DNA from 2 places in the Streptomyces sp. DSM 40868 genome. Region 2 is predicted to be linked to the other one. Evidence: riboswitches for the same ligand, from Rfam matches in the RefSeq annotation. Region 2 holds a riboswitch; the other holds the start of a gene.
The links. Region 2 has a riboswitch for glycine ahead of gcvP (aminomethyl-transferring glycine dehydrogenase). Riboswitches for the same ligand answer to the same signal wherever they lie in the genome.
Positions count from the first base shown of each region.

Region 1 (11,552 bases), 4.2 Mb from region 2:
CGCGGTCGATACGGGGCATCGAGCCGAGCAGGCCCCAGGTGTAGGGGTGCTGCGGCTGCTCGAAGACCTCGCCGGCCGGACCGCGCTCCACGCACCGGCCGCCGTACATCACCAGGACCTCGTCGGCGATCTCGGCGACCACGCCGAGATCGTGGGTGATCATGATGACCGCGGAGCCGAACTCCTTCTGCAGGTCGCGGATCAGGTCGAGGATCTGCGCCTGGACGGTCACGTCGAGGGCGGTGGTCGGCTCGTCCGCGATGAGCAGTTCGGGGTTGTTGACCAGGGCCATGGCGATCATGGCGCGCTGGCGCATACCGCCGGAGAACTCGTGCGGGTAGCCGTCGACGCGCTTGGCGGGCTCGGGGATGCCGACCCGGTCGAGCATCTCGATGGCCCGGGCGCGGGCGACCTTCTTGCTGACGTCGTGGTGCACCCGGTAGGCCTCGACGATCTGGTCGCCGACCTTGTAGTAGGGGTGCATCGCGGACAGCGGGTCCTGGAAGATCATCGCCATCTCCCGGCCGCGCAGCTTGCGCACCTCGTCCGGGGAGGCGGAGACCAGTTCCTTGCCGTCCAGCCAGATCTCGCCGGACATCCGCACGTTCTTGCCGCGCGCGCCGAGCCGGTGCAGGCCCATGATGGCCAGCGAGGTGACCGACTTGCCGGAGCCGGACTCGCCGACGATGGCGAGGGTCTTGCCCTTCTCCAGCGAGAAGCTGACCCCGTCGACGGACTTGACCAGGCCGTCGTCGGTCGGGAAGTGCACCTTGAGGTCGCGGACCTCCAGGAAGGCTTCGGGACGCCGGGCGGCGGCGGACTCGTCCGCCGCGGCACCGGTCTTGGAGAGTTCGGTCACGAGAGCCTCACCCGCGGGTCGGCGGCGGCGTAGAGGACGTCCACCACAAGGTTTGCGATCACGACGAAGAAGGCGGCGAGCAGGGTCACGCCGAGGATCTTGGGCAGGTCGTTGTCGGTGATGCCCTGCACCGCGTACTCGCCGATGCCGTGCAGCGAGAACACGGACTCGGTGATCACGGCGCCGCCGAGCAGCAGACCGAGGTCCATGCCGAAGACGGTGATGATCGGGGTGAGCGCGGAACGCAGTCCGTGCTTGACCACCACGCTGCGCTCGACCAGGCCCTTGGCCCGGGCGGTGCGGATGAAGTCCTCGTTCATCGTCTCCAGCATCCCCGAGCGGGTCAGTCGCGCGTAGATGGCGGAGTACAGCAGGGCGAGCGAACACCACGCCAGGAACAGGGTGTTGGCCCACTGCGCCGGGTTCTCCGTGAGCGGGACATAGGTGCGCCCGAAGATCGGGATCTGCACGGTGAAGATCAGCTGCGCCAGCTTGCCCGTGAAGAACATGGGCAGCGAGACACCGGCGAGCGCGACGCCCATGAAGAGGCGGTCGAAGAACGACCGCGGCTTCAGCGCGGAGATCACGCCGACCACCACACCCGACAGGAGCCACAGCACGGCGGCGCCCGCGGCCAGCGAGGCCGTGACCGGGATGCGGGAGGTCAGCTCCGGCCAGACCGCCTGGTGGTTTTTGAAGGAGTAGCCGAAGCACGGCGCGTCGCAGTGCACCGTGGTCGGGCCGAGGTCGTACGTGGCGCCGGCCACGATCCCCTTGATGAAGTGCCAGTACTGGACGTAGACGGGCTGGTCCAGACCGAGGTTGTGCTTGACCGCGGCGATGTCCGCCTTCGACGGGCTCTTGCCGATGTACTGCTGTGCCAGCTGGTCCGCCGTCTGGCCGGCGAGTCGCGGCAGCAGGAAGAAGATGGCGAAGGTGACCGCGGAGACGACCAGCAGCAGGATCACTGCCGCGAACGTCCGGCGGAGGATGTACGAGATCACGGGGGCCGGCGCTGGTGCCCGCGGGCCGGGGGGCCCACGGGCACCAATGCCTTCACCTGCCTTCCGGGGCTGCTACTTCGACGCGACGCCGATGTTGAGGTAGTCGTACTGACCGCTGAAGGCCGCCGTGGAAACCAGGTTGGTGTAGTTCTGCGGACGGCCCAGCAGGACCTTGAAGTAGGTCAGCGGGACGAGGACGGCGTCGTCCATGGTCTTCTTGTCGATCTGGGTGTAGAGGCTGTTGCGCTCACCGGTGTCCTGGGTCGCGATCGCCTTGCCCAGCAGGTCGTTGACTTCCTTGCTGTCGTACTGCGACAGGTTGGTGCTGCCGGACTGGCTGATCGCCTTGCCGTTCAGGATCTGCTGCAGGAAGCCGTAGCCGGAGGGCCAGTCGGCGCCCCACTGCATCATCATCAGGCCGATGTTCTGCTTCTGGGTGAACTTCGGCACGCCCGCGTAGTCCGTGAAGTACTTGCCGGACGGGTACTGCTTGAGGCTGGCGTTGATGCCGACCTTCTTCAGCGAGTTGATGATCGCGGTGGCCGCGTCGATCTCCTGCGGACGGTCCGAGCGGGCCGTGATGTTGGTGGAGATCGAGGTCTGGCCGCAGGCCTTCAGCTGGTCCTTGGCCTTGGCGATGTCGCCCTTGCTGTCCTTGGTGGCGTAGGCGTCGGCCTTGGCGTAGCCCGGGATGTCCGGGGGCAGGACGGTGGAGGCGATCTCACCGCGGACCGGGCCGCCCTCGGCGGTCTGCACGGAGACCTTGTCGATGGCGTACTGCACGGCCTTGCGGCACTCGGGCTTGTCGAACGGCTTCAGCTTGCTGTTGATCGCCAGGTAGACGAGACGGCCGCCGTAGGTGTTGTCGGTGTCGGCCTTCTTGTCCGGGTCCGTGAGCACCTCGGCCTGGGTCGACGCCTGGACACCGGTGCCGACCAGGTCGATGGCGGTGCCGGCCATGACGTCCTGGTCGATGGTCTCCGGGTTGACCTTCAGCTTGACGACGATCTTGTCCGGCAGCTGCTTGCGCAGCGGGTCGGTCTTCGGGTCCCAGTTCTCGTTGCGCACGAGCACGGCCTGCTTGCCGTCCTCGTAGCTCTGGAACTTGTAGGAGCCGGAGGACACGATGTGCTTGACGTAGTCGACGCCGGTGTCCTTCGCCTTCGGCACCGGAGCCGTCTGCGGGGTGGCGACCAGGTAGTCGAACTCCTGGAAGGCCTGCTTCAGGTGGAAGACGATCGTGGTGTCGTCCGGGGTCTCGATGGAGGACAGACCCTTGTCGCTCTTGTCCTTGTACGGGCCCTTGTACTTGTCGCCGTCGGCCATGAACTGCTGGAAGTAGTTCGGGCCGAGGGAGAGCACGTCACGCGCGAAGTTGGAACGCTCGACGGCGTACTTGACGTCCTTCGAGGTGATCGGCGTGCCGTCCTCGTACTTCAGCCCCGTGCGCAGCTTGTACGTCCAGGTCTTGCCGCCGTCGCTGGGCTGGCCCTTGCTCGCCGCGAGGTCCGGGACCAGGGTGTTGCCCTCGTCGCCGGGGCCGGGCTTGAAGGTCATCAGCGGACGGGCGTACAGCCGGCTGAGGTTGTACATGTACGCGTAGTACGTGTTGCCCGGGTCGAAGGAGTCCGGGACGTCGGACATCTCGTAGGTGACCGTGCCACCCTTCTTGTCCGACGCGTTCACGACGCCCTTGGTCGCGGCGTTGGCCCCGGCCGACTTGGTGCCGTTCTCGTTGGTGTTGTCATCGGCCTTGCTGCAACCCGAAAGAAACAGGCTGGCGGAGCCGATGGCCGCGATAGCGGCCAGCGCTGACCTTCGCATGATGGGCGCTTTCCCCTCCATTGATTGGAAACTTGTCGGACTCTCCGCAGCAGGCTTCAGCGGCTGCGCGGGTCGAGAGCGTCGCGGAGACCGTCACCGAGCAGGTTGAACGCCAGGACGGTGACGAAGATGGCGAGTCCGGGGACGATCATGTACTGGGGGTCCACCTGGTAGTAGGTGACCGCCTCGCGGAGCATGCCGCCCCAGGACGCCTGCGGGGGCTGGATGCCGACGCCGAGGAAGCTCAGCGACGCCTCGAAGATGATGTTGGTCGGGATCAGCAGCGTCGAGTAGACGATGATCGGGCCGACCAGGTTCGGCATCAGTTCCCGGAACAGGATGTACGGGGCCTTGGCGCCCATGCCCCGGGCCGCGTCGACGAACTCCCGCTCGCGCAGGGCGAGGGTCTGGCCGCGCACGATCCGGCCCAGATACGGCCAGTTGAAGAAGCCGATGACGAAGATGAGCACGCTCAGATGGAGCGGCAGGCCGTTGAGGCCGAAGGCGCCGCCCTGGAGGGTGGCGGAGATGGCGATCGCGAACAGCAGGAGGGGGAAGGCGAGGAAGGTGTCCATCAGCCGGCTGATGATCGAGTCCACCCGCCCGCCGTAGTAGCCCGCGATGACACCCATGATCGCGCCGATGACGTTGGACAGGATGGTGGCGCCGAAGGCGACCACCAGCGACACCCAGGAGCCCTCCAGGATGCGGGTGGCGATGTCCCGGCCGAACTTCGGGTCCACGCCGAGCGGGTGGTCCGCGCTCATGCCGCCCCAACTGCCCGTGGGCAGCGAGGTGTCCGGGGTGATCAGGTCCTGGTGGAAGGCGTTGGGGTCGAGGCCGAACAGGGCCTGGATGGGGCGGGAGAGGACGGCGAGGAGGATCAGCAGGATCACGATGACGCCGCCGGCGACGGCGGCCTTGTCCTTCTTGAACCGGGTCCAGGCGATCTGGCCCAGGGAACGACCCTCGATCTGCCCCTTACCGGCACCCTCCAGCACAGCCTCCGGCTGCGCCTCGGCTGCCGCCCCGGTGGTCTCGATCGGTGCGGTCACGGTGAGCGACCCCTCTCGCCGGTGGTGACCGGCCTGCGCCTGCCGCGGATTGCGGCTTTGTCGACTTGCCATCGATCACAAGGCCTCGGGCCTCGTGTCTGAGTCGCGAGTCTTCAGCGTCGTTGTGATCACCCGCCAGAGCTGACGGCGAAAGTATGCGCAACCGTGATGCAGTGCGGGGGATTCCGTTATCCGAACAGTGGGTAACGGCCCCCGGACGCGGGCCAGTTGGGACAGATCGGTGAATCTACACGGTTCGGGAGGTTCGGCCGAAGTCTACGCGCGCAGAAGCGTCCCGCTCCCGTGCATTGTGCGGGCCGGTCAACAAACCTGTCACCGCGGCACGTTGGTCAGTAGCCGCCGTGCGCCGGCGGATAACCGTAGCCGCCGGCCGGGGCCTGCGGCGGGGCCGGCACCTGGAGCGGGGGCTGCGGCGGGGGCACCGGGGCGTGCGCCTCACGGTCGTAGAAGGGGCGCGCGTTGGCCCGCATCCACATCACCACCGGGTCGTGGTCGTCGGTCATGGCGACCGTCGAGACCGGCAGGCCCTCCGGGACCGCGCCGATGGACTGCTGCATCATGGCGCGCACCGAGTCGACCGCGGCGGGCGAGGTGTCGTACACGTCCAGGCCGATGGCGAGGTAGGGCGCCCCGAGCGCGGGCTGCACCCAGGCGCGGCGCAGCGAGCGCAGCGCGGGCGTGCGGTGCGCGTTCTGCGCGAGCAGGGCGTAGAACTGCGGGATCTCGATGCCGGGCTCGGACAGGCGCAGCGGGCCGGCGGGCTGGCGGTCCAGTCCGGTGGCGATGCGGCGCAGGTCCGGCCAGGGGATGCCGACGCCGCCGCCCGGTGCGTGCGGGTTGAGCCAGAGGCCGTAGTGGTCGGGGTAGAGGGTGCGGGCCACGTCCAGGCCGTCGGCCACCTCGTAGGAACGGTTCCAGCCGCTGGCCGACAGCTCCTGGGCGGAGGTCACACAGGGGGCGTAGGGGAAGCCGTCCACCTCCATGTTCCCGTACTGGGCGTCCGGGGCGCCGGCCTGGCCGTGCCACAGGAGCATGAAGATCTGGCCGGTGGTGGGGGTGGCGAGGGCGCGCAGCAAGGCCTCGTAGGCGTCGTAGCGTCCGGGCGTGACCTGGCGCAGCATGTGCTCGACGCTGCCGCTGTGGCTCGCGCTCACCTGGTGTGCCCCTTCTTTTTTTGACCCGGCGTTTGAGCACAGCTTATGCGCCTAGCAGCTCGGGGCCTTGGCGTTCGTACGCGTGTGCGGGTGTGGGGAGGGTTCCTCGCGCGGTTCCCCGCGCCCCTATGGGGCTCGGTTCAGTGGGCGTAGGTGTAGAACGGGCGGACGTTCGTCTTCAGCCATGTCGCCACCGGGTCGTCCGTCACGTCCAGGAGGACCAGGTTGACCGGCCACTTGACGGGGACCTCGGCGAGGGCCTTGCCGAGGGCCTGGAGGGGGAGGGCGCGCAGGTCGCCTTCCCACTGGGAGAGTTCGACGCCCACGAACATCGCCGGGTCGGCCGTCTCGACGGCGGCCAGGCAGCGGCGGGCGGTGAGGACCACGCCGGTCTCGGCGAACTCGGCGGAGGCGGCGGCGAGGAAGTCCACCGGGTCGTCCTGCCAGTCGGGCTCGAAGAGGCGGACCCGGCCGCCGGTATTGGGTCCGTCCAGCGGGGTGCGGCCCACCCGGCACAGCTCGGCCACGGCCTGGGGCGGCAGCGGTATGCCGACCACGCCCTCGGGGTTGACGGCGATGCCCACCTGCGGGGGCAGGCCGCGGGCGAACTCCACCGCCGGGGCGATGGTGTACGCCATGTGGGAGCCGGCCACCTGGCGGAACTGTTCCTCGGAGCTGAACACCGGGACGTACGCCTGGCCGTCGATGTCGAGCGTCGGCAGGTCCAGCGGGCCGCTGTCCGGCCCTCCGCCGTTGGGCAGCGGGATCCACAGGAAGCTGCGGCCGAGGACCTCGAGGATCCGGCCGCCCGCCGCGGGGATGCCGAGGGAGGCCGACAACACCTCCTCCAGCTCGTTGCCGGGCCAACCGCCGTGCGGGTGCGGGTGAGCCTGTGCCGGGAAGTCCGCCGGGAAGTCCATGTGCCTACCGCCTGCTGGGAACCACTGCTGTGACCATGAAGGCTAGCGGGTGGCGGTGACAGTGCCTCACCGAGTGAAGCCGACGCGGGCGAGGACGTCCGCCGCGTCCCGGTCCAGCAGCACCGCCGCGCCGCAGCCGGCCGGCAGCTCGCCCTGCTCCACCGCGCGCAGCAGCCGGGCGGTGGCGCGGCGGTGCCGGCGGAAGGCGTAGCGGGAGACGCCCCGGCCGCGCTCGCGCTGGCCCTGCTGGGCGGTCTCGGGGCTGACGTCGAGGAGGAGCAGGTGCAGGGTGCCGCCCCGGCGCCGGGCCGCGCGGGCCAGCCAGGCGCGCACCCACGGCTGGGTGCCGCAGTCGTGCACGACGAGCCCCTCCCCGGTGCGCAGGGCCCGGCGCAGTCCGGCGTAGTGGGCGAGGCGGACCAGGGGGCGGTAGAGCGCGTACGGCAGGAAGCCGGGGACGCGGGCCTGCCAGCGGTCCCGGGTGTCCTGGGAGTCGACGCGGCGGCCGGTGACCGCGCGGTGCATCAGGGTGGACTTGCCGCTGCCGGGCAGGCCGGTGACGACGACCAGATCCCGGGGGCCGAAGAGCAGGGCGTGCGGGCTGCGGCCGGCCCGGTCGCGCAGATCGCGGACGACCGGCGCGGGGTGGCCGGCGCCGCGTTCGCGGACCGCCGGGGAGGGCTGTCCCGGCACCGCGAGGCCGGCGTGGGCGGCGTAGGCCGAGGTCCTGTTCACCGTGATCGTCCTCCCGAAGGGCTCGGTCGATCCCATGCCCGTTCTATGTAAAGGGAAGGTAATGGAGAACGGTCGGCGGTACGTGTGCGTACGGCCACAGGTCGGTCACAAGCGGCACGCTCTGGATGGCCGGGGTGTGGCGTGCAATGATGAGCCCGCCAACTGCATACCGGCCGTTTGAATCCGCGCGGGAGAGTCCCCGGGCCCCCTCGGGGCCGCCAGGGGCGCCGAAGGAGCAAGTCCCTCCCTTGAATCTCTCAGGCCCCGTTACCGCGCGGGCGAGGCACATCTGAAAAGCGGGCCGCCGTCGCCGGCGGCTCCACCCAAGGTGCAAGCCGTGATCGTCCCCGTGGCGGTGGCGGCGAACCTCTCAGGTTCCGATGACAGATGGGGAGGAACGTTCCTCGCCCGTCCTTTGCCCTGGGAGACGACCGACCGATGAGCAGTACCGAACTCCGTCATACCGCGCTCGACGCCGTGCACCGCTCGCTGGGCGCGACGATGACCGACTTCGCCGGCTGGGACATGCCCCTGCGCTACGGCTCCGAGCGCGACGAGCACACGGCCGTGCGCACCCGGGCCGGTCTGTTCGACCTCTCCCACATGGGCGAGATCACCGTGACCGGTGCCGAGGCCGCCGCCTTCCTGAACCACGCCCTGGTCGGCAACATCGCCTCGGTCGGCGTCGGCCGCGCCCGCTACACCATGATCTGTCAGGCCGACGGCGGCATCCTGGACGACCTGATCGTCTACCGGCTGGCCGAGACCGAGTACATGGTCGTGGCCAACGCCTCCAACGCCCAGGTGGTGCTGGACGCCCTCACCGAGCGCGCGGCCGGCTTCGCCGCCGAGGTCCGCGACGACCGGGACGCCTACGCGCTGATCGCCGTCCAGGGCCCCGAGTCCCCCGGCATCCTGAAGTCCCTGACCGACGCCGACCTGGACGGCCTGAAGTACTACGCGGGGCTGCCCGGCACGGTCGCCGGCGTCCCGGCGCTGATCGCCCGTACGGGGTACACCGGCGAGGACGGCTTCGAGCTGTTCGTGAAGCCGGAGCACGCCGTCCGCCTGTGGCAGGCGCTCACCGAGGCCGGCGAGGGCGTCGGACTGGTCCCGTGCGGGCTGTCCTGCCGCGACACGCTGCGCCTGGAGGCGGGCATGCCGCTGTACGGGCACGAGCTGAGCACCTCCCTGACCCCCTTCGACGCCGGGCTGGGCCGCGTGGTCAAGTTCGACAAGGAGGGCGACTTCGTGGGCCGCGCGGCGCTGGCCGAGGCCGCCGAGCGGGCCGCGCAGAACCCGCCCCGGGTGCTGGTCGGGCTGGTCGCCGAGGGCCGCCGGGTGCCGCGCGCCGGGTACGCCGTGGTGGCCGGCGGCGAGGTGATCGGCGAGGTCACCTCCGGCGCCCCCTCCCCCACCCTGGGCAAGCCGATCGCCATGGCCTACGTCGACGCGGCGCACGCGGCGCCGGGCACCGAGGGCGTCGGCGTGGACATCCGGGGCACCCACGAGCCGTACCAGGTCGTGGCGCTGCCGTTCTACAAGCGCCAGAAGTAACCGCCGCCCGCGCCCGCGCCGGCCCGGGGCACCGGTCCGAGGCGGCGCGTGAGCCTGCGCACATTCGCCCGCTCACCAGCGGTTTCGTCAGTCCCCCCGTCACCATCACTCCCGCGCGTACAGGAGAATTCAGGCCATGAGCAACCCCCAGCAGCTGCGTTACAGCAAGGAGCACGAGTGGCTGTCGGACGCCGAGGGCGGCGTCTCGACGGTCGGCATCACGGAGCACGCGGCCAACGCGCTCGGCGATGTCGTCTTCGTCCAGCTCCCCGAGGCCGGCTCCACGGTGACCGCGGGCGAGTCCTGCGGCGAGCTGGAGTCCACGAAGTCGGTCTCCGACCTGTACTCGCCGGTCACCGGTGAGGTCACCGAGGTCAACGAGGACGTCGTCAACGACCCGTCGCTGGTGAACTCGGCCCCCTTCGAGGGCGGCTGGCTGTTCAAGGTGCGCGTCACCGAGGAGCCGGCGGAGCTGCTCTCCGCCGACGAGTACACCGCCTTCACCGCCGGCTGAGGAGTCGTAGCCCCATGACTGTCCTGAACACGCCCCTGCACGAGCTGGACCCGGAGATCGCCGCCGCGGTCGACGCCGAGCTGAGCCGCCAGCAGTCGACGCTGGAGATGATCGCCTCCGAGAACTTCGCGCCGCTCGCGGTCATGGAGGCGCAGGGTTCGGTCCTCACCAACAAGTACGCCGAGGGCTACCCGGGCCGTCGCTACTACGGCGGCTGCGAGCACGTCGACGTGGCCGAGCAGATCGCCATCGACCGGGTGAAGGAGCTGTTCGGCGCCGAGTACGCCAATGTGCAGCCCCACTCCGGCGCCTCCGCGAACCAGGCGGCCCTGTTCGCGCTGGCCCAGCCCGGGGACACCATCCTCGGCCTGGACCTGGCGCACGGCGGCCACCTCACCCACGGCATGCGGCTGAACTTCTCCGGCAAGCAGTTCAACGTGGTCGCCTACCACGTGGACGCCGAGACCGGCCTGGTGGACATGGACGAGGTGGAGCGGCTCGCCAAGGAGCACCGCCCGAAGGTGATCATCGCGGGCTGGTCGGCGTACCCCCGGCAGCTGGACTTCGCCGAGTTCCGCCGGATCGCCGACGAGACCGGCGCGTACCTGTGGGTCGACATGGCGCACTTCGCCGGCCTGGTCGCCGCCGGTCTGCACCCGAACCCGGTGGAGTACGCCGACGTGGTCACCTCCACGACCCACAAGACGCTCGGCGGCCCGCGCGGCGGCATCATCCTCGCGAAGAAGGACTTCGCGAAGAAGCTGAACTCCTCCGTCTTCCCGGGCTTCCAGGGCGGTCCGCTGGAGCACGTGATCGCGGCCAAGGCGGTGTCCTTCAAGGTCGCGGCGGGCGAGGACTTCAAGGAGCGCCAGCGCCGTACGGTGGACGGCGCCCGCATCCTCGCCGAGCGGCTGACCGCCGCCGATGTGCGCGAGGCCGGGGTGAACGTGCTGTCCGGCGGCACGGACGTGCACCTGGTCCTGGTGGACCTGCGCGAGAGCGAGCTGGACGGGCAGCAGGCCGAGGACCGGCTGCACGAGGTCGGCATCACGGTCAACCGCAACGCCGTCCCGAACGACCCGCGCCCGCCGATGGTCACCTCGGGTCTGCGCATCGGCACCCCGGCGCTGGCCACGCGCGGTTTCGCGGCCGAGGACTTCGCCGAGGTCGCGGACGTGATCGCCGAGACGCTGAAGCCGTCGTACGACGCCGAGGCGCTCAAGGCACGCGTCAAGGCGCTCGCCGACAAGCACCCGCTGTACCCGGGTCTGAGCAAGTAAGTCACGTTTCGCGGGGCACCGCGCACACTGGGAGTACCGGCGTGCGCGGTGCCCGCGCCCCTGTACCGACCCTTTCGCACCACCCCCGTATTGAGGAGTCCTCCGTGGCCATCTCGGTCTTCGACCTGTTCTCGATCGGCATCGGCCCGTCCAGCTCCCACACGGTCGGCCCGATGCGCGCGGCGCGCATGTTCGCCCGCCGGCTGCGCAACGAGGAGCTGCTCGGCTCCGTCGCCTCCCTGCGCTGCGAGCTGTACGGCTCGCTCGGCGCGACCGGCCACGGCCACGGCACCCCGAAGGCGGTGCTGCTGGGCCTGGAGGGCGCCTCGCCGCGCACGGTGGACGTGGAGACGGCCGACGAGCGGGTGGAGAAGATCCGGCAGGCGGGCCGGATAGCGCTGCTCGGCGAGCACGAGATCCCGTTCTCCTACGACGACGACCTGGTCCTGCACCGCCGCAAGGCGCTGCCGTACCACGCGAACGGCATGACCCTGTGGGCGTACGACGCCTCGGGCGCCGAGCTGCTGACGAAGACGTACTACTCGGTCGGCGGCGGTTTCGTGGTGGACGAGGACGCGGTGGGCGCGGACCGGATCGTGCTGGACGACACGGTCCTGAAGTACCCGTTC
Region 1 is NZ_CP050504.1:6,036,287-6,047,838, reverse strand. It holds gene HB370_RS27625 (ABC transporter ATP-binding protein) at 1-859, opposite strand, end outside; gene HB370_RS27620 (ABC transporter permease) at 856-1,863, opposite strand; gene HB370_RS27615 (ABC transporter substrate-binding protein) at 1,936-3,708, opposite strand; gene HB370_RS27610 (ABC transporter permease) at 3,744-4,742, opposite strand; gene HB370_RS27605 (enhanced serine sensitivity protein SseB C-terminal domain-containing protein) at 5,093-5,917, opposite strand; gene HB370_RS27600 (enhanced serine sensitivity protein SseB) at 6,058-6,837, opposite strand; gene HB370_RS27595 (AAA family ATPase) at 6,904-7,572, opposite strand; glycine riboswitch at 7,751-7,855, shown strand; gene gcvT (glycine cleavage system aminomethyltransferase GcvT) at 8,011-9,129, shown strand; gene gcvH (glycine cleavage system protein GcvH) at 9,266-9,643, shown strand; gene glyA (serine hydroxymethyltransferase) at 9,658-10,923, shown strand; gene HB370_RS27575 (L-serine ammonia-lyase) at 11,028-11,552, shown strand, end outside.
Region 1: it holds a riboswitch for glycine, as region 2 does, so the genes downstream of both, gcvT (glycine cleavage system aminomethyltransferase GcvT) here and gcvP (aminomethyl-transferring glycine dehydrogenase) in region 2, are expected to answer to the same signal.

Region 2 (11,552 bases):
GGACCACAGCCTCGACGACGGATACGCCGAGGCCGCCGCCCGGCGGAAGTCCGCGGGCGAGGGCGGTCTGCCCAAGACCCTGCGGGCCAAGCTGGGCCTGGCCGCGGGGCTGGTCCTCGCGGCACTGGTGGTGACCGTGGGGGCGGCCCAGGCGCGGGTGTCGGCGCCCGTGGTGGCCAAGGAGCGCCAGGAGCTGATCGACCGCGTCGACAGCGAGACCGCGGACGCGGACCGGCTGGAGAGCACCGTCGACAAGCTGCGCGACGACGTCGACGCGCGCCGGCGGGCGGCCCTGAAGTCGAGCGGTGACAGCGCCGAGGCGGATCTGGTGGGCCTGCTGTCGGGTGCCACCGCGGTGCACGGGCCCGGCGTCAGACTCGTCGTGAACGACGCCAAGGAGAACGCCGGCGGCGCGGATGGCTCCAACCCCCGGGACACCTCGGGCTTCTCCGACACCGGCCGGGTCCGGGACCGCGACATGCAGCGCGTCGTCAACGGACTGTGGGCGTCCGGGGCCGAGGCGGTCTCCATCAACGGGCAGCGGCTGACCGCCCTGTCCGCGATCAGGGCCGCGGGGGACGCGATACTGGTCGACAACAGGCCGCTGGTGCCGCCGTACACGGTGCTGGCGGTGGGGGACGGGCAGAGGTTGAGCACCAGGTTCCAGAACAGCGCCGACGGCCTGTATCTGCACGCCCTGGAGGAGAACTACGGCATCCGCGCCACCATTTCGACGGAGGGCGAGGTCCGGTTGCCCGCCGCCCCCAGTGTGATCGTACGTACAGCACAGCCGAAGTTCGGGAAAACCGGGAAGGGCACATCGTGATCGCCGTACTGGGCCTCGTCGTGGGAGTCGTGGCCGGCCTGTTGGTCCGGCCCGAGGTTCCGGCGGTCGTCGAGCCGTATCTGCCGATCGCCGTCGTCGCCGCGCTGGACGCCGTCTTCGGCGGTCTGCGGGCCATGCTGGACGGCATCTTCGACGACAAGGTCTTCGTGGTGTCGTTCCTGTCGAACGTGGTCGTCGCCGCCCTCATCGTGTTCCTGGGCGACAAGTTGGGCGTGGGCGCGCAGCTGTCCACGGGGGTGGTGGTCGTCCTGGGCATCCGGATCTTCTCCAACGCGGCGGCGATCCGACGGCACGTGTTCCGGGCGTGACCTCCATGAGCGACCAGAACGAGCGGAACACCGGGAACGGACAGAACCCCCAGGGCGAGCCGGACGAGCGGCCGGAGAACCGGCTGCGCAGGGAGCTGCCGGCCGAGGTGCCGGTGCCCGCGCCCGGAACCGGTCCGCGGGCCGAGGAGCGGCCCGCGCAGCCGCTGACGGGCCGGCAGCGGCTCGTCAAGGGCCTGTGGCCGCCGCGTTTCACCCGGGCGCAACTCATCGTCGCCGTGCTGCTGTTCGGCCTCGGCTTCGGCCTGGCCGTGCAGGTGGCGTCGAACAGCGACACCGACAGCGCGCTGCGCGGCGCACGTCAAGAAGATCTTGTACGCATCCTCGATGAACTGGATTCGCGTACTCAGCGTCTTGAGGACGAGAAGCAGGGACTCGAAAAGCAGCGTCAGGAACTGCAGAGCAGCTCCGACCAGGCCGCGGAGGCACGCCGGCAGACCGCCGAGAAGGCGAGGCAACTCGGCATCCTGGCGGGCACCGTGGCGGCACAGGGTCCCGGCATCACCATGACGATCGAGGACACGAAGGGGACGGTCAAGGCGGACATGCTGCTCGACGCGATCCAGGAGTTGCGCGCGGCCGGCGCGGAGGCGATCCAGGTCAACGGGGTCCGGGTGGTCGCCGGGACCTACTTCGCCGACTCCGACAGGAGTGTGAGCGTCGACGGGAACAAGATCAACGCGCCGTATCGTTTCAAGGTCATCGGCAAGCCGCAGGACCTGGAGCCGGCGCTGAACATTCCTGGAGGCGTGGTGCAGACTCTGGAGAAAGAGCAGGCCACGGCGACCGTCGAGCGGTCGGACAAGATCGTCGTGGACGCCTTGCGGCGGGCGGAGCGGCCTGACTACGCTCGGTCGTCCTCCCAGTGAACCGGCGGTGCATGGGGCCCGTCGGGCAGGGGCATGAGGTTGCGGGGGGTCGGCGCACCGAAGGGGTGGTGCGTGGTGGAAACTGTCTGGTGGATACGGACGTTGTGAGAATGTCCGGCTCGGCCGGTGTAGGCAATCAGGGTTCGTCCTGCCCCACGGGCGGGTCTGTTTCGGTCAAGGGGAATCGCCCGTGAAGTTGTTTGCGAAGTTGTTCGGCAAGAGCGCGCGAGAGGGCAGCGACAACGCGACCGCTCGCCATCGCGCACAGCCTGACGCGGAGGGCCAGCGCCCGCTGTTCCGGGACCAGGTCGCTGGTCCGGGCGGTGACATTCAGGGAGGTCAGGGCGCGGCGTCAGTTGACCCTGCCCAGTCCGGCGGCATAGGTTTCGGGCAACCGTCAACCTCAGGTACGGGTGGAGGGTTCGCCTCCGGCCCGTACGCGTCCAATGCCCCGGCGGGGCAGCCGCGGCAGGAGGATCCGTCGATGTCGGTCCTGGTGTGTACGAGGTGCGGTAACCGCAATCCGGAGAACGCGCGGTTCTGTTCCCACTGCGGGGCGCCGCTGCGTCCCGGGCTGACGCCGGAGCGGGCCTCCGAGACGACGTCCACGATCTCGATCTCCGGGCTGGAGGCGTACGACTCCGAGGCGACCGGCCAGACGCCGCTGCCGATGCTCTCCCCGGAGGCGCAGGCCGCGGTGGACGCGCTGCCGCCGGGCTCGGCGCTGCTCGTCGTGCGCCGGGGGCCGAACTCGGGCAGCCGCTTCCTGCTGGACAGTGACCTGACGACGGCCGGCCGGCACCCGCAGAGCGACATCTTCCTGGACGACGTGACGGTCTCCCGGCGGCACGTGGAGTTCCGGCGCTCTCCGGACGGCTCCTTCACGGTGGCCGACGTGGGCAGCCTGAACGGCACGTACGTCAACCGCGAGCGCATCGACCAGGTCGCCCTGTCGAACGGTGACGAGGTGCAGATCGGCAAGTACCGGCTGGTGTTCTACGCGAGCCGGCAGGGCTACTGACCCGCCCCCGGACGGTTGTCCGGGGGAACCCCAGAGGGAAGGTCCATGCTTCAAACACCGAGCGGCGGTGCCGGAAGCGGTACCGCCGCCAGGGACAGTGGGCTGATGAGCATCGGCACGGTGCTGAACGTGCTGCGCGACGAGTTCCCCGAAGTCACCATCTCCAAGATCCGCTTCCTGGAGTCGGAGGGGCTCGTCGAGCCGCGGCGGACCCCGTCGGGGTACCGCAAGTTCAGCGCCGGGGACGTCGAGCGCCTCGGCCACATCCTGCGGATGCAGCGGGACCACTATCTGCCGCTCAAGGTGATCCGGGAGCACTTGGACGCCATGGAGCGGGGCGAGGCCGCCCCGCTGCCCCTGGTCGGGCGCCAGCGCACCGCGCAGGACGCCTCCGCGACCGTGGAGGGCCCCACGGTGGCCCGGGTGGGCAGGGCCGAGCTGCTGGCCGCGGCGGACATCGACGAGGCCGAGCTGAAGGAGTGGGAGTCCTACGGGCTCATCGCTCCGCTGGAGGACGGGGCGTACGACGCCGAGGCCGTCACGGTGGCCGCGCTGGTCGCCGAGCTGGGCCGGTTCGGGATCGAGCCGCGCCACCTCAGGGTGATGAAGGCCGCCGCGGACCGTGAGGCGGGCCTGGTCGACCAGATCGTGGCCCCGCTCAAGCGCCACCGCAACCCGCAGACCCGCGCGCACGCCGAGGCCCGTACGAAGGAGCTGGCGGACCTCACGATGAAGCTGCACGCGGCCCTGGTGAAGACCGCTCTCGGGCTTCGGATCCCGTGAAGCGGGGGGTTCTCGGGCGGCCGGATCGGGCACCTGTTCCCGGCCCGACTACCCAAACGTCCCGGGCACGGCCTAGGGTTGCTGTGTGAACGAGCTCGATGTCGTAGGTGTCCGGGTCGAAATGCCCTCCAACCAACCGATCGTGCTCCTGCGCGAAGTGGGGGGCGACCGCTATCTCCCCATCTGGATCGGGCCGGGGGAGGCGACGGCGATCGCCTTCGCCCAGCAGGGCATGGCCCCCGCGCGACCGCTGACCCACGACCTGTTCAAGGACGTGCTGGAGGCCGTCGGCCAGGAGCTGACCGAGGTGCGCATCACCGATCTGCGAGAAGGTGTCTTCTACGCGGAGCTGGTGTTCGCCAGTGGGGTCGAGGTCAGCGCCCGCCCCTCCGATGCCATAGCGCTGGCTCTGCGCACCGGCACGCCGATCTACGGCAGTGACACGGTGCTGGACGACGCGGGCATCGCCATTCCCGACGAGCAGGAGGACGAGGTGGAGAAGTTCCGGGAGTTCCTGGACCAGATCTCCCCCGAGGACTTCGGCACCAGCAGCCAGTGAGCGGCCCGGCCGGCCCGTCGGAACAGGGGTTCTGCCCGACGAGGCCGGTGGCTTCGGCACGGCCGGCGTCCTGGCACATGCCTGCGGCAGTGTGAGCGTCCTACGGCCCGCCGCGAGCGCATTCGGCTAGCCTTTCCCCGCGGTGGGACACGGGAAACCACTCCTAGGGTGATTATCACTCGGCGTGCCGAGTGTGGCGATCGTTGACGCACCCCTGGTGACTGCCTACCGTCGAGAAGGCAGGTCAAGGACGGAGGTCGGCGTGAGAACCAGCGGCGACGGTACGGTCGGGGGTGCCCCGGGACGCGGTTTCGGGGAGAGCGGTCCGTACCCGCCCCCGAGTTCGCGGCTGCGCTCAGGCGGGGGACATGCCCATCCCGGCGGCGCGGTGGAGCACGCTCCGCAGCTGCCGACGGCGGTGCCGAACGGCGGAGGGGTGGCGTCCATGACGTCCGAGCAGATCGGCTACCGCGGGCCCACGGCCTGCGCTGCCGCCGGCATCACGTACCGACAGCTGGACTACTGGGCCCGCACCGGTCTGGTCGAGCCCAGCGTGCGGCCCGCCTACGGGTCGGGCACCCAGCGGCTGTACAGCTTCCGGGACGTCGTCGTCCTGAAGATCGTGAAGCGCTTTCTGGACACGGGTGTGTCCCTGCAGAACATCCGCACGGCCGTGCAGCACCTGCGGGAACGCGGTTTCCGTGACCTGGAGCGGATGACCCTGATGAGCGACGGCGCCACCGTGTACGAGTGCTCCTCGCCGGACGAGGTCCACGCCCTGCTCCAGGGCGGTCAGGGCGTCTTCGGGATCGCCGTCGGCGTGGTGTGGCGGGATGTGGAAAGCGCCCTCTCCCAGCTGCACGGCGAGCGCATCGACACCGGTGAGACCCTGGTCGGGCACAACCCCGCGGACGAGCTGGCGCGGCGCCGCAACCGGGCGGTCTGACGCGCCGGCGTCCGGGCGTCCGACACGAGTACGTCCCGGTGGGTGACGCGGTGGGTGACGTGTCACGCTCAGGCGTCCGGCGTCGTGACCGGCCGGTTTCGCCGAGGGGCGCCCCGGTGCCACCGCGTTGTCAGTGCCGTGGTGCAGCATCGGAGATGTGAGAAACGCGCCCACGATCCTGCATCTCGACATGGATGCCTTCTTCGCCGCGGTGGAGCAGGCGTCCAAGCCGAGCCTGCGCGGGAAGGCGGTCGTCGTGGGCGGGCTCGGACCGCGCGGTGTGGTGGCCACCGCGTCGTACGAGGCACGGGTGTTCGGGGTCCACTCGGCGATGCCCATGGCGCAGGCGCGCCGGCTGGCACCCAACGCCGCGTATCTGGTGCCGCGCTTCACCCTGTACCGGGCGATCAGCGAGCAGGTGATGGCGCTGCTGCGGGAGCTGTCGCCGCTGGTGGAGCCGCTCAGCCTGGACGAGGCGTTCGTGGACCTGGAGGCCGGGGGAACGGCCTGGGACGAGGAGTCGGCGCGCCGGGCCGGGGAGAAGCTGCGGGCGGACATCCGCGCGGTCACCGGGCTCACCGGTTCGGTGGGGCTCGCCGCCTCCAAGATGCTCGCGAAGATCGCCTCCGAGCAGGCCAAACCGGACGGACTGGTGCTGATCGAGCCGGGTACCGAGCGGGACATGCTGGCGCCCATGCCGGTGCGTACGCTCCCGGGGGTCGGGCCGGCCACCGGGGACCATCTGCGCAGAGCCGGGATCACCACGGTGCGGGAGCTGGCGGAGGCGGGCGAGGACGAACTGGTCCGGCTGCTCGGCAAGGCACACGGGCAGGCGCTGTACGCGATGGCCCACGCCCGGGACGAGCGGCCGGTGGTGGCCGAGCGGGAGGCCAAGTCGGTGTCGGTGGAGGACACCTACGACGTGGACATCCACGACCGGCTGCGGGTCGGCCTGGAGGTGCAGCGGCTGGCCGACCGGTGCGTGCGGCGGCTGCGCGGGGCCGGGCTGTCCGGGCGGACCATCGTGCTCAAGGTACGGCGGTACGACTTCTCGACCCTGACCCGTTCCGAGACGCTCAGAGGGCCCACGGACGATCCCGCCGTCATCCGCGAGGCGGCGGCGCGGCTGCTGGACTCCGTGGACACCACCGGTGGGGTACGGCTGCTCGGGGTCGGGGTGTCCGGGCTCGCCGACTACACCCAGGAGGACCTGTTCGCGCAGGCCATGCCGGTGCGGGTGGTGGAGGAGCCGGAGGAGGCCGCCGTCGAGGCCGAGGCGGAGCAGCCGGAGGCCGCGGAGCGGCAGTGGCGGGCCGGGCAGGATGTGCGGCATGCCGAGTACGGGCCCGGCTGGGTGCAGGGGAGCGGGCTGGGGAGGGTGACGGTGCGGTTCGAGACGCCTCAGTCGGAGCCGGGGCGTGTGCGGACGTTCTTTGTCGACGATCCCGCCCTGTCGTCTGCGGAGCCGTTGCCGTTGGTCGCGGATCCTTCCCACCCGCCCACCTGTCCCGGTCCGCCGAACAGCGCCCGCCGCGGGGTTCCGCCCCGGACCCCGGAGGAGCGCCGCGACCGGGAAGAGCCGCGCGGGCGGGCGGAGTCGCGTGGCGGGCCGGATGAGGTCCGTGGCTCTGGAGGTGTTCGGGTGACCGAAGAGGTCTGTGCCACGGAAGAAGCCGGCGATGGTGGAAGGGCCTCCGTGCCGGGAGAGGTCCGGGCTCGGGGGGACACCCGGATATGGGAGCGGGAGGAGGGGCCTGGGCGGGAGGAGTCGCGTGGTCAGGTTTCCTCCGAGCCCGCCAGTCTGCCGAAGTCGTGGTCGGGGAGCGGGGGAGAGGAGGCCGTGTCGAGGCCGTAGTGGTGGTAGAGCTGGAGTTCCTGCTCGGGGGAGAGGTGGCGGCCCACGCCGAAGCCGGGGGCGTTCTTGATCAGGGCGCGGTCGAAGGGGACGCGCAGGGCGCCGTCGACGAGTTCGCTGGGTTCCAGGGGCACGAAGGCGTCCCGGGAGAACAGGCCGGTGCGTATGGCCGCCCATTCGGGCACGCCGGTCGCGTCGTCCAGGTACACCTCATCGATGGTGCCGATCTTGGTGCCGTCGCGGTCGAACGCCTTGCGGCCGATCAGGCTGCGCGGATCGATGTCGGTCTGCACGGTCCCTCTCCCTCCACGTGGTCGCAACTCATCCGTAAGCACTACGAAAGAGCACATTGGAGGAGGCGGCCACTCGAAGGCTGCCCCATTGACCTCGCTGGTAGGCTGACAGCGGCTGCTGACCCCGCGCGGGAGAGTCCTCCGACCACCTCGGAGGCGCCGAAGGAGCAACTCCTCCCCGGAATCTCTCAGGCTCACGTACCGCGCGGACGAGGTCACTCTGGAAAGCAGGGCGGGCGTCGACGGCTCCCGCCCTCGCCGACGGTGAAAGCCGGAGCCCGCGGGGTATCCGGTGAAGCTCTCAGGTGCAGATGACAGAGGGGGAGGCCGTCGGGGTACCCGCGCCGGGGTGCCCCTCGCAGGTCGCGTCAGACCAGGAGGCCTCCGCAATGACCGCCCATCGCATTCCGCTCTCCGAACTCGAAGCGGGCATCCCGTTCGAGCAGCGCCACATCGGGCCCGACCAGGAGGCGCGGGCCAAGATGCTCGCGCAGGTCGGATACGGCTCGCTGGACGAGCTGACCGCGGCCGCGGTCCCGGATGTGATCAAGAACGCCGACTCCCTGGACCTGCCGGGTGCCCGCACCGAGGCCGAGGTGCTCGCCGAACTGCGTTCGCTCGCCGACCGCAACCAGGTCCTGCGCTCCATGATCGGCCTGGGCTACTACGGCACCTTCACCCCGCCCGTCATCCTGCGCAACGTCATGGAGAACCCCGCCTGGTACACGGCCTACACGCCGTACCAGCCGGAGATCTCCCAGGGCCGTCTGGAGGCCCTGCTGAACTTCCAGACGATGGTCGCCGAGCTGACCGGGCTGCCCACCTCCGGCGCCTCCCTGCTGGACGAGGGCACGGCCGCCGCCGAGGCGATGGCCCTGTCCCGGCGGATGGGCAAGAACAAGAAGGGCCTGTTCCTGGTCGACGCGGACGCGCTGCCGCAGACCATCGCCGTGATCGAGACCCGTGCCGAGCCGACCGGCGTGGAGGTCGTCGTCGCCGACCTGTCCGCCGGCATCCCTGCGGAGATCGCCGAGCGTGAGATCAACGGCGTGCTGCTCCAGTACCCGGGTGCCTCCGGTGCCGTACGGGACCTCAAGCCCGTCATCGACCAGGCGCACGAGCTGGGCGCCCTGGTGACCGTGGCCGCCGACCTGCTCGCCCTGACGCTGCTGACCTCGCCGGGTGAGCTGGGCGCGGACATCGCCGTGGGCACCACCCAGCGCTTCGGCGTGCCGATGGGCTTCGGCGGTCCGCACGCCGGCTACATGGCCGTACACGAGAAGTTCGCGCGCAGCCTGCCCGGCCGTCTGGTCGGCGTCTCCGTCGACGCCGACGGCCACAGGGCCTACCGGCTCGCGCTGCAGACCCGTGAGCAGCACATCCGCCGTGAGAAGGCCACCAGCAACATCTGTACCGCGCAGGTGCTGCTCGCCGTGATGGCCGGCATGTACGCCGTCTACCACGGGCCCGAGGGCCTGAGGACCATCGCGCGGCGCACGCACCGCTACGCCACCCTCCTCGCCGAGGGCCTGAAGGCAGCCGGTGTCGAGATCGTCCACGGCGCTTTCTTCGACACGGTCACCGCGCGCGTGCCCGGCAAGGCCGCCGGGATCGTCGCCGCCGCCCGGGACAAGGGCGTCAACCTGCGGCTGGTCGACGCCGACCACGTCTCCGTGGCCTGTGACGAGACCACCGACCGGGCCGGGCTGGACGCCGTCTGGTCCGCCTTCGGTGTCGAGGCCGACATCGAGGCGCTGGACGCGACCGCCGAGGACACCCTGCCCGAGGCGCTGCTGCGCACCGACGACTACCTCACCCACCCGGTCTTCCACCAGCACCGCTCCGAGACCGCCATGCTGCGCTACCTGCGCAGGCTGGCCGACCGCGACTACGCGCTCGACCGCGGCATGATCCCGCTGGGCTCCTGCACCATGAAGCTCAACGCGACCACGGAGATGGAGCCGGTCACCTGGCCCGAGTTCGGGCAGCTGCACCCCTTCGCGCCCGCCGAGCAGGCCGAGGGCTACCTCACCCTCATCCGCGAGCTGGAGGACCGTCTCGCCGAGGTCACCGGCTACGACAAGGTCTCCCTCCAGCCGAACGCCGGCTCGCAGGGCGAGCTGGCCGGTCTGCTCGCCGTACGCGGCTACCACCGCGCCAACGGCGACGACCAGCGCACCGTCTGCCTGATTCCGTCCTCCGCGCACGGCACCAACGCCGCCAGCGCCGTGATGGCCGGCATGAAGGTCGTCGTCGTCAAGACCGCAGAGGACGGCGAGATCGACGTCGAGGACCTGCGCGCCAAGATCGAGCAGCACCGCGACGAGCTGGCGGTGCTGATGATCACCTACCCGTCCACGCACGGTGTGTTCGAGGAGCACGTCGCCGACATCTGCGCCCGGGTCCACGAGGCCGGCGGCCAGGTGTACGTCGACGGCGCCAACCTCAACGCGCTCGTCGGCCTCGCCAAGCCGGGCCACTTCGGCGGCGACGTCTCCCACCTGAACCTGCACAAGACCTTCTGCATCCCGCACGGCGGCGGCGGTCCGGGCGTCGGTCCGGTCGCGGTCCGGTCGCACCTCGCGCCGTACCTGCCGAACCACCCGCTCCAGCCGGAGGCCGGCCCGGAGACGGGTGTGGGCCCGGTCTCGGCGGCCCCCTGGGGCAGCGCGGGCATCCTGCCCATCTCCTGGGCGTACGTCCGGCTGATGGGCGGCGAGGGCCTGAAGCGGGCCACCCAGGTGGCCGTGCTGTCGGCGAACTACATCGCCAAGCGCCTGGAGCCGCACTACCCGGTGCTCTACACCGGCCCCGGCGGCCTGGTCGCGCACGAGTGCATCATCGACCTGCGCGCGATCACCAAGGCGACCGGCGTGAGCGTGGACGACGTCGCCAAGCGCCTGATCGACTACGGCTTCCACGCGCCGACCATGTCCTTCCCGGTGGCAGGCACGCTGATGATCGAGCCGACCGAGTCGGAGGACCTCACCGAGCTGGACCGTTTCTGCGACGCGATGATCGCCATCCGCGCGGAGATCGAGAAGGTCGGCTCGGGCGAGTGGCCCGCGGAGGACAACCCGCTGCGGAACGCCCCGCACACCGCGGCCGCGCTGAGCGGCGAGTGGGCGCACGCCTACAGCCGTGAGCAGGCCGTCTTCCCGGCCGGTGGCTCGGCCGCCGACAAGTACTGGCCGCCGGTGCGCCGCATCGACCAGGCCTTCGGCGACCGCAACCTGGTGTGCTCCTGCCCGCCGCTGGACGCCTACGAGGACTGAGCGAACCGCGCTGTTCGAAAGGCCCCGCCCGGAACGTCAGGTTCTGCCGGGCGGGGCCTTCCGCTGCTACGGGGACGCCAGTGAGACCTCGGTCGCCTTGATCAGGGCGATGACCTCCGAGCCCACGAAGAGGCCGAGGTCGGCGACCGCGTCCCGGGTGATGACGGCGGTGAGTTCGCCGGCGGCCGTGGCGATCTTCACGGAGGCCATGACCTCGCCCGGGCGGACCTCGGTGATGGTGCCGGGGAACCGGTTGCGGATGGACAGCCCCTCGGCCTGGCGGGCGGCGAGGGCGACCTCGGTGGACTTCACCAGTGCGTGCACCGGCCGGCCGGGTGCGAGGGAGAGCTGCTCGGCGGCCTCCAGGGTGATGGCGGCCAGCAGGTGCGGGCCGCCGTCCAGCCGGACCGTGACGGTGGCCATGACCTGGCCTGCGTGGACCTCGGTGACGGTGCCGGGCAGCTGGTTGCGGATGCTCAGGGTCATGGGCACCCACCGTAGGGCGCGGGTCCGGTCAGGCCGGGTATGCGTGGGTCTGGGTCGCCTTCACCGTCGCCCAGACCGGTGTACCGGGGCGCAGGCCCAGCTCGGCGGCGGCCACCGTCGTCAGATCCGCGGCGAGCGGGAGCTCGCCGGTGAGGTCGGCGCGGATCCGGTCGCCGTGCGTCTCCAGGCCGGTGACCTCGCAGCGCCACAGGTTGCGGGCGCTCACACCGGAGGGCCGGTCCCGGAACAGGGTCACGGCGGACGGCGGGAACGCCACGAAGGCCGGTCCGGA
Region 2 is NZ_CP050504.1:1,799,911-1,811,462, reverse strand. It holds gene HB370_RS08115 (DUF881 domain-containing protein) at 1-826, shown strand, start outside; gene HB370_RS08110 (small basic family protein) at 823-1,155, shown strand; gene HB370_RS08105 (DUF881 domain-containing protein) at 1,161-2,042, shown strand; gene HB370_RS08100 (FHA domain-containing protein) at 2,233-3,063, shown strand; gene HB370_RS08095 (MerR family transcriptional regulator) at 3,109-3,846, shown strand; gene HB370_RS08090 (bifunctional nuclease family protein) at 3,932-4,405, shown strand; gene HB370_RS08085 (MerR family transcriptional regulator) at 4,668-5,351, shown strand; partial or broken gene HB370_RS08080 (DNA polymerase IV) at 5,509-6,837, shown strand; gene HB370_RS08075 (PRC-barrel domain-containing protein) at 7,128-7,499, opposite strand; glycine riboswitch at 7,619-7,713, shown strand; gene gcvP (aminomethyl-transferring glycine dehydrogenase) at 7,889-10,774, shown strand; gene HB370_RS08065 (TOBE domain-containing protein) at 10,841-11,260, opposite strand; gene HB370_RS08060 (ABC transporter ATP-binding protein) at 11,289-11,552, opposite strand, start outside.